4 regions of the Bradyrhizobium sp. USDA 241 genome follow, and region 3 is predicted to be linked to each of the others. Evidence: riboswitches for the same ligand, from Rfam matches in the RefSeq annotation. Region 3 holds a riboswitch; each other region holds the start of a gene.
What was found. Region 3 has a riboswitch for cobalamin ahead of ABIF91_RS39880 (TonB-dependent receptor). Riboswitches for the same ligand answer to the same signal wherever they lie in the genome.
Positions count from the first base shown of each region.

Region 1: another riboswitch for cobalamin. It lies ahead of ABIF91_RS30770 (energy-coupling factor ABC transporter permease); the one in region 3 lies ahead of ABIF91_RS39880 (TonB-dependent receptor).
Region 2: another riboswitch for cobalamin. It lies ahead of ABIF91_RS30705 (DUF1636 family protein); the one in region 3 lies ahead of ABIF91_RS39880 (TonB-dependent receptor).
Region 4: another riboswitch for cobalamin. It lies ahead of ABIF91_RS30790 (TonB-dependent receptor); the one in region 3 lies ahead of ABIF91_RS39880 (TonB-dependent receptor).

Region 1 covers NZ_JBMGPZ010000005.1:1,868,146-1,870,339, forward strand. Annotated here, with positions in the region: gene cobA (uroporphyrinogen-III C-methyltransferase) at 1-641, shown strand, start outside; cobalamin riboswitch at 687-905, shown strand; gene ABIF91_RS30770 (energy-coupling factor ABC transporter permease) at 943-1,620, shown strand; gene cobF (precorrin-6A synthase (deacetylating)) at 1,667-2,194, shown strand, end outside.
Region 2 covers NZ_JBMGPZ010000005.1:1,854,637-1,856,830, reverse strand. Annotated here, with positions in the region: gene cobW (cobalamin biosynthesis protein CobW) at 1-674, opposite strand, end outside; gene ABIF91_RS30705 (DUF1636 family protein) at 671-1,045, opposite strand; cobalamin riboswitch at 1,139-1,358, opposite strand; gene cobO (cob(I)yrinic acid a,c-diamide adenosyltransferase) at 1,398-2,033, shown strand; gene ABIF91_RS30695 (cobyric acid synthase) at 2,046-2,194, shown strand, end outside.
Region 3 covers NZ_JBMGPZ010000005.1:3,716,991-3,719,184, forward strand. Annotated here, with positions in the region: partial or broken gene ABIF91_RS39880 (TonB-dependent receptor) at 1-1,461, opposite strand, end outside; cobalamin riboswitch at 1,576-1,788, opposite strand; gene ABIF91_RS39885 (hypothetical protein) at 1,883-2,140, opposite strand.
Region 4 covers NZ_JBMGPZ010000005.1:1,871,803-1,873,996, reverse strand. Annotated here, with positions in the region: gene ABIF91_RS30790 (TonB-dependent receptor) at 1-1,401, opposite strand, end outside; cobalamin riboswitch at 1,519-1,719, opposite strand; gene ABIF91_RS30785 (histidine phosphatase family protein) at 1,794-2,194, shown strand, end outside.

The DNA of each region.
Region 1 (2,194 bases), 1.8 Mb from region 3:
TCGTGCTCTATGACGACCTCGCCTCCGGCGCGATTCTGGATCTGGCGCGGCCCGGCGCCAATCTCGTCGCGGTGGGAAAACGGGCAGGGCGGCCCTCGACCAAGCAGCACCACGTCAACCGTCTCCTGGTCGACTATGCCGCGACAGGCGCGCGCGTGGTGCGGCTGAAGTCCGGCGATGCCGGCATTTTCGGCCGGCTCGAGGAGGAGTTGGAAACGCTGCGCGAAGCCGGCATCGGCTATGAGATCGTTCCCGGCGTCACATCCGCCTGTGTCGCCGCCGCCCAGGCCGGCATTCCCCTGACCCGTCGGCATACCTCCCGCCGGGTGCAGTTCATCACGGGGGCCGATGTCAGCGGCGAGCTGCCGTCCAACCTGAACTGGGCGGCGCTGGCCGATCCCGAGGCCACGACCGTGGTCTATATGGGCCGGCGCACCTTTCCGACGCTGGCGGCGAAATTGATCGCGCAGGGCCTCGCTCCGAACACGCCCGCACTGTTTGCCGAATCCCTCGGCCGTCCCGACGAGCGGCTCGTCCGCACCACAATCGCCGAGCTCGCCGAGCAGCTTGCGCGGGGCGGCGCCGCGTCCACGGCGGCCGTGATCCTGTTCGGCGCGCTGGCAGGGGATTATCCGTCATGACGGCGGCGGTCGCCCTTCGCCTCTTGACGCCCGGCTCGCGAAAGGCGCACACAGGAGGGGCATGGTGCTCGACGCGGCGCAAAGCGCCGGAGCATAATCGGGAATGGGGGTGGGCGGACCCAGTTGCGGCGCCCAAAACCCCAGCCGCCCCCGCGACTGTAAGCGGTGAGGGGCTCCGAATCGCCACTGGGCCGCAAGGTTCGGGAAGGCCGGAGAACCCAGTGAACCGCGAGCCAGGAGACCGGCCCTGCACGTTTTGAGGCCAAGGCCGTCGGGTGTGACGGCAGGAAGGAATTGAGCCATGCATATCGAACCGGGAATCGTCACGGGCGCCAAGCTCGTACTGAGTTACGCAACCGGCATCGCCGCAGGCGGCGTTGCGCTGAAGCTGGCGGCCGAAACCGTCCGCACGCAGGGCGTCGGCTCGTTCGCCGCGCGCACGCTGGCCACCACGGGCCTCGTCTTCACCTTCTTCCAGGTCCTGCCGCACTTCCCGGTCGGCGTCTCCGAAGTGCACTTCATCCTCGGCTCGACCCTGTTCCTGCTCTTTGGTGCTGCGCCCGCCGCCTTCGGCCTCGCATTTGGCCTGCTGCTCCAGGGTCTGTTGTTCGAGCCTGCTGACCTGCCGCAATACGGCATGAACGTCACCACGCTGCTGGTGCCGCTGTTCGCGATCCAGGCCATCGCCACGCGCATCATTTCGCGTAACACCGCCTATGTCGATCTGAAGTACGGTCAGGCGCTGGCGCTGTCGACGACTTATCAAGCGGGTGTTGTCGCCTGGGTGGCGTTCTGGGCGCTCTACGGCTCCGGCTTTGCCATGAGCAACCTCGCCAACATCGCGACCTTCGCGGCCTCCTACGCGCTGGTCATCGTGATCGAGCCGCTGGCAGACCTCGCAGTGCTGGCGCTGGCGAAGTCGCTGCGCGGCGTCACCGCGCCCGGCCTCGTCACTCCGCGCCTGCACAACGGCGCCTGAGAGACAAGCGAAAGGGCGGCCCTGATTGCCGCCCGTCGCGCTCGCGATGCTCACGCTCTCCCTGATAGGCATCGGTTGCGGCGATCCCGAGCAGCTCACGCGCGCCGCGATCGCTGCCATCAACGCGGCCGATCTCGTCCTGATCCCGCGCAAGGGGGCTGCAAAGTCCGATCTCGCAGATCTCCGGCGAACGATCTGCGCGGACGTGCTCACCAGCGACAAGACAGCCATCGCCGAATTCGATCTTCCCGTGCGCGACACCGGTGAAGCCGATTACCGCAAGGGCGTAGACGATTGGCACGATGCGGTTGCCGCGACCTGGTCGCAGACGATCGCGAGGCATCTCGAAGGTGACGGCAAGGTTGCGCTGCTGATCTGGGGCGATCCGTCGCTCTACGATTCCTCGCTGCGCATTGCACGGCGTTTGAATCCGTTGCCGAAGATCGAAGTCGTGCCCGGTATCACCTCGATCCAGGCGCTGTGCGCGGCGCATGCGCTGCCGCTCAACGACATCGGCGAGCCGTTCCTGGTCACGACGGGGCGGCGCTTGCGTGAAGACGGCTGGCCGCAAGGT
Region 2 (2,194 bases), 1.9 Mb from region 3:
AGAATGACGCGCGCATCGATCGCACCGTCGGTGACGGAAAGCATCGGCACGCGGCGCGGCATCTCGGCGGTGATCGCCGCCCTGGCGGCTTCGATTCCAGTCGCACCGGCGAGATCCGCCTTGGTCAGCAGCACGATGTCGGCGCAGGCGATCTGGTCCTCGAACACTTCCGACAGCGGCGTCTCGTGATCGAGATTTTCGTCCGCCGCGCGCTGCGCTTCGACGGCAATCGGGTCCGGCGCGAAGCGGCCGGCCGCAACAGCCTCGGCATCGGCCAGCGCGATCACGCCGTCCACCGTGATGCGCGAGCGAATCTCGGGCCAATCGAACGCCTTCAGCAGCGGCTTCGGCAGTGCCAAGCCCGAGGTCTCGATCAGGATGTGATCGGGCCGCACCGGGCGCGCCAGCAATTTCTCCATCGTCGGAATGAAATCGTCCGCGACGGTGCAGCAGATGCAGCCATTGGCGAGCTCGATGATGTTCTCCTCCGGACAGTTCGCATCGGCGCATGACTTCAATATCTCGCCGTCGACGCCCTCGCTGCCGAACTCGTTGACGAGCACGGCGAGTTTCTTGCCATTCGCATTGGCGAGCAGATGCTGGATCAGCGTGGTCTTGCCGGAACCGAGAAACCCCGTGACCACCGTGACGGGGATTTTTGCGAGCGAGTTCATTCAGCGGCCTCCGGCACGACGGCAATGGGGGGAATGCGGGCAAGCGACTGCTTGCGGAATATTTCCGGCCTGCTGCGCCACGGCACGAGGCCATCCGGCGCCGCCGCATAGGCCGCCGCGCCCGCGACCACGTCCTGCGCATTCGTCTCCGACAGGCGGCCATAGACATAGCACCAGCGGCCGGGCGCGCTGAGCGCGACCGAGCAGCCCTGGCTGCAGGCCGACAGGCATTCGACGGGAACCACAGTGACGCCGTCGGGCACGCCGGCGTCGAGGATCGCACCATGCAGGCGCTTGCCGGGCGTCGTCTCGCCCTCGCCAAGCGTCTGGCCGGCGCGGCAGGTGATGCAGACGTGAAGTGTGACGGTCATCGCCTCTTCCAGGATAATCAGCGGGAGGCGAGAGGCACACGGACCCTGACTCGAGAGGCCGTTTCCCCGTCGCGGAACACCCCGTCCGCCGGCCCAAAACTCTTCGCGCTGGCAGGTCTCCCGGCTTGCGGAGCAGGGCTTTGCCCTTCGATCCCCGCCTTCCCGATTCCCGCGGGAATCAGTGGCTTCGGGCATCTCTCCGGTCACGGTCGCGGGGGCGGCTGCATTTTGGACCCAAATCCTGCCGATTCGGACCCTATCGCATTCCCTCTTCGCCTGTCATAGGACAGGAACCAACGCCGGGCCACCATTTGCCCGTGGCTGCCACTTGTCAAGCCGAAGGACTGGACCGATGACGCCTGAACCGGACACCCGAACGGGCGAGGAAACCGACGCCCGGCACGCCCAGAAGATGGCGAAGAAGAAAGCCGCCCGCGACAAGATCATGGCGACCAAGAGCGGCGAAAAGGGCCTGATCATCGTCCACACCGGCAGCGGCAAGGGAAAATCCTCCTCGGCCTTCGGCATGATCGTCCGCTGCGTCGCCCATGGCCTGCCCTGCGCGGTCGTGCAGTTCATCAAGGGTGCCTGGGACACCGGCGAGCGCCGCCTGCTCACCGGCCATTTCGGCGATCTCTGTCAGTTCCACGCGATGGGCGAAGGCTTCACCTGGGAAACGCAGGACCGCGCCCGCGACATCGCCGCCGCGCGCGCCGGCTGGGAGAAGGCCAAGGAACTGATCCTCGATGAGAGCTTGCGCATGGTCGTGCTCGACGAGATCAACATCGCGCTGCGCTACGATTATCTCGACATCGCTGAGGTGGTCGACTTCCTGACCACGCAGAAGCCGCCGATGACGCATGTCGTGCTCACCGGCCGCAACGCCAAGGACGAGCTGATCGAGATCGCCGACCTCGTCACCGAGATGACGCTGGTCAAGCACCCGTTCCGCTCCGGCATCAAGGCGCAAGCCGGCGTCGAGTTCTGAGTCTCTTCGGCGATGACGCGCGCATTGATGATCCAGGGAGCCGGCTCGGACGTGGGCAAGTCGCTCATCGTCGCCGGCCTTGCGCGCGCCTTCACGCGGCGGGACTTGCGCGTGCTGCCGTTCAAGCCGCAGAACATGTCGAACAACGCGGCCGTCACCGT
Region 3 (2,194 bases):
GTCTCGTCGCTCCCGAGTGGAAGCGCGCCGATGTCGGCGTTGAACGGAGCCGCCGGGTCGAAATTGTCACGTGCCGAGAGATTGATGTTCTGCAACCGGGCGCCGTAGGAGATATCGGTCGCTGGCGCGACGCCGAGCGTGTGCTGGACATAGCCCGCCACCGTCCGCTGCCTGAGATCGTAATTGTGCCAGGGAGCGAGACCCTGGCCGGCGCCGCGGTTCTGCTGAAAGCTCGCATCGTAGTAGTCGACGCCGGTCAGCACTTGCGAGGGCATTCCGAAGAGCGGGCTCTTCACGCTGAGCCGCGGCGTGATCGACCATGTCGTAAGGTCAGCATCGACATAGGTCGACGTGAAGAAAGCCGGGACCGGCGCCGGGCTCGAGAAGAATGCGCTCTGCTGCTTCTTGTCGCGCACGCCGCCGTCGACGATGAGATCGACGCCGTTGACAAGGGTTTTCGTGAAGCCCGCGGTCGCGCCAAAACCCTGCTGATTGGCGTAGTTAAAGGGCGTGCTGGTCCCTCGCCGGCTTGGTCGCGAGCTCGTCGACGCCGATGGAGGGATCGACGGTGCGGCCGCCCGGCAGTCGCAGCTCCTGATTGTCACCGGTGACGGTCAGGAAGGCGGTCAGGCCCGGCGTCGTGTAGTTCAGATTGCCGACGCCGTTCTCCTGGGAATAGCGATTGTTGTCGCGATAGCCGTCGGTCCTGACGGCATTGCCGTAGAACGAGGTCGACCAGGGACCGGAATTGATCGCGGCCGAGACGTTGCCGAGCCTGGTATTGAACGAGCCGAAACCGGCCTCGATGCGCGCTGTCACGGGCGGGCCGCCGACGCCGTTCTTGGTGACGATGTTGATGACGCCGCCGACCGCATTGTCACCATACAGCACCGCACCGGAATTGCCGCGCGTGATCTCGATGCGCTCGATGGCATTGAGCGGGATGGTGGAGAGGTCCACCTGCGCCATATCGATGTCGTTCAACCGCCGTCCGTTGACCAGCACCAGCGTGTTGGCCGTGGCGAAGGCACCGAAGCCGCGCAAGTCAACACTGGTCCTGGCACCGATCTGGCCGCCATAGAACGTCGTGATCTGGGCGCCCGGCACCTGCGTCGCGATGATCTCAGCCAGCGTCTGCGACGGCGCATGAGCGATGTCGGCGGCCGTAATGGCGGTCGTGACCGCGCCGACGATCCCGCCATTGCCGGCGGCGGCCTCGTTGCCCGAGCCGGTCCCACTCGGCGCCCCGTCCGGCGCCGCTCGGCGCCGCCCCGCCTCGCCATCGCCGATCGCCCTGGCACGCGTACGGTTCTGATCGTCGGATCTGGTCACTTCGACCGGCGGCAGCTGCTCGGCGACGGACTGCTGGGCGTGGACGATGGAGAGATCGAGCGAATACAGCGAAACGGCCGCAACGATGCCGGCGCAGCGGCGCCTGGCGGCAGTGACAATACGGGACACAATTGTAGCCTCGGCATGACGTCAGTGGCACGTCACAGCGAACGAGGCTTTACTGCGGAGCGATCGACGGCTCCGGAAAAGCTAATGTCTGTACTCCCCGACCGACATCTTCGCGTGTGACCACGGCTGACGGCAGGTCTCCTGGCTCGCGGGTCGTTACCTCTGCGTCGCCTTCCCAGGACCGAGATTCCCAGTGGCATAGGACGAGAGATTCACCGCTTACAGTTGCGGGGGCAGCCATGGCATTGAGAAGATCCCGCCTTGGGACATCTCGCACCACGTTCCCTTTTGATCTCCATGAGGAGAACCGTCAGCGGCCAATCTACGGGGCGTCCAGGCCGGGAGTCAATCGACCGCTGGCATCTTGGCCGCAGACGCGATCGGCCGGCTCCCCAACGAATCGAGCAATGCCCTGCGCCGCCTACGTTCGCCCCCGCGGGCGCTGGGCCTGAGCCCAGGCCGCAGCGACATCCCGCGGCGGAGCGTCGAGGCGCTTGATCGGCGTCAGTTCGCCGGAGGCCGAGACGATCGCGGTCTCTTCGCGCCGGCAGCGCGTGCAGACGAAACGGACCTCATGCGGGGATGCCGACCAGCTTGAACGTTTCACGTTGGCGGCCATCGGCCAGGCATCGCAATGCGAGCACGATACCAGGAACCGGCCGGGATCGAGCATACCCATTCCATTGGACTCCACGTCCTGCCCACTGCTTCCAATGACTATCCTACGGAAATC
Region 4 (2,194 bases), 1.8 Mb from region 3:
ATCGACCAGCGAAACGGAATCGCCTGGAAAGTTTGCCGCGCCCGGCCTGACGAAATCGAGATAGCTTGTCGACAAGGTCGTGACCAGCCGGTTGTCGAAGCCTGCGATGTTCGCGTCCCAGATCAAATCGGTGATGTTGCCGACCAGGCGCTGGCTGTGCGCGACATAGAAGCGCTCGCGATCGACCAGGTTCGTGGTGGAATTGAACGCCTCGATCTCGTTGTTGAACCAGCTCCGTTCTGCGCCATAGCCATAGGCCTGGCTCTTCAGCGTCAGGTCAGGCGCCAATTTCAGCTCAAAGCCGCCGCGCAGCCACACTTCCTGGGCGACGTTGCGGTTGTCTAGGACGTTGTAGTTGGTGTTGAAGGTGCGGTCGTCGATCGTGACGGCACCGAGATTCGTTCCGTTGTAATTCGACACGTAGTTGCCGGAGACGATCCCCGTCGTTGCATGCGAGCCGCTGAAAGCGATCGGCACCAGCGGCGCGCCCCAATAGGCCTTGGAGCGATCCTCGCGGTACTCGAGTGCGCCCCAGATCTTGAGACTATCGGAGATGCGGTAGTCGAGCTGGCCGGACGTGCCGAACGTCTTGACGTTGGTGTCGTCGGCAAAACCGTTGAGGGCGGAGCGGAAGATGTCGAAGCGATAGTCGAGGCCCTGCACATTGGTGCTGCCGCCCGAGCCGTAATGCGCGCGGAATGAGTTGAGCGAGTCCCAGGAAAACTCAGCTTCGTTCCGGATCGGTCCGGTGTGGGGCTGCTTGGTGACGAAGTTGATGGCGCCGCCGGCGGCGCCCTCGCCTGACATCAACGAGGCCGGGCCCTTGAGGAACTCCACGGCCTGCAGATTGGCGGTGTCGGTGATCCGCGAGGTCATGTTCTGCGGGCCGATCTTGATGCCGTTGTAGAGCGTATTGATCTGGCTGTTGGTGAAGCCGCGCATGGAAAACGCCGCGGGCTCGGCCGGATTGTCGCCGGAGGTGACGCCGACGGCACCCTGCGCCACCTCTGAGACAGTTCGATAACCCTGCTCGCGCATGGTCTGGGCGGAGATCACCTCGACCGTCGCGGGCGTTTCGCGCACCGTCAGGCCGAGCCGCGAGGCGCTTTCGGCCACCACATTGCTGTTGAGCGGCGTCGGCGCTGTCGCGGCCGGCGCGCTGGGCTTGGGCGGAGCCGATACGGTCGCTGGCCGGCGCGCAGCTGCACGGCGCGCGCGCTGCGCTTCACGGCCGGATGGCTTGGCCTGCCTGCCGGCTTCAGCAGGCGAGACCTCGACCGGCGGCAGGGGTTCGCGGACCTGCTGCGCCAGGGCGGCAGGCACATCTGCGATGACAAACGACGTGAACGCAGCGGAGGCGAGCAGGAAGCGGCTCGGCCGTAAGATACAGATGGAAGACACGATACGAAACCTCGGTATGACGTCAGTGGCACGTCACAGCGAACGAGGTCCCATCTGTTGGCCTTTCGGGCCGTCCGATGAAGCCGAATGTCTGTACTCCCCGACCGACATCTTCGCGTGTGACCTCGGCTGACGGCAGGTCTCCTGGCTCGCGGGTCGTGACCGCTTCGTCGCCTTCCCGGGACCGAGGACCCAGTGGCTTGTGACGAAGGATTCACCGCTTACAGTTGCGGGGGCAGCCGCGGCATTGGGGACAAGTGTCCCCGCACCGCATTCCCTTTTCATTCCCTCTCGGGGAAACCGTCGCGATCATCTAGGATTACCATCGTGACAGAGTCAATGCGCCAGTTGCGGCGTTGTGGCCACAGCGACCAACTTCCCTGGAGATGAGCATGGAAGGTGAGACCTTCCTCTGGCTGATACGGCATGCGACCGTCGAGGGCGTAGCGGGGACGATCCATGCTGCTGATGCGCGGGCGGATCTCGGCGATCACGCAGCGCTGGTGGCTCTGCGGCAGCATTTGCCGCCGGATGCCACCACCTATGCCAGCCCGTCGCGGCGTACGGTCGAGACCGCGCGCGCACTGCGGCTCGAACCGGAATTGGTCAGCGAATTCCGCGAGCAGGATTTCGGCGACTGGACCGGCCGCCGGCATGACGAGCTCGCCGCGACCGGTGGCGAGACTTACGCGCAGTTCTGGCACGATCCAGCGCACGGACGGCCGCCGAACGGCGAAAGCTTTGCGGATCAGGTCGCCCGTGTCCGGCTGGGTCTGTCGCGGATCGGGGCCGG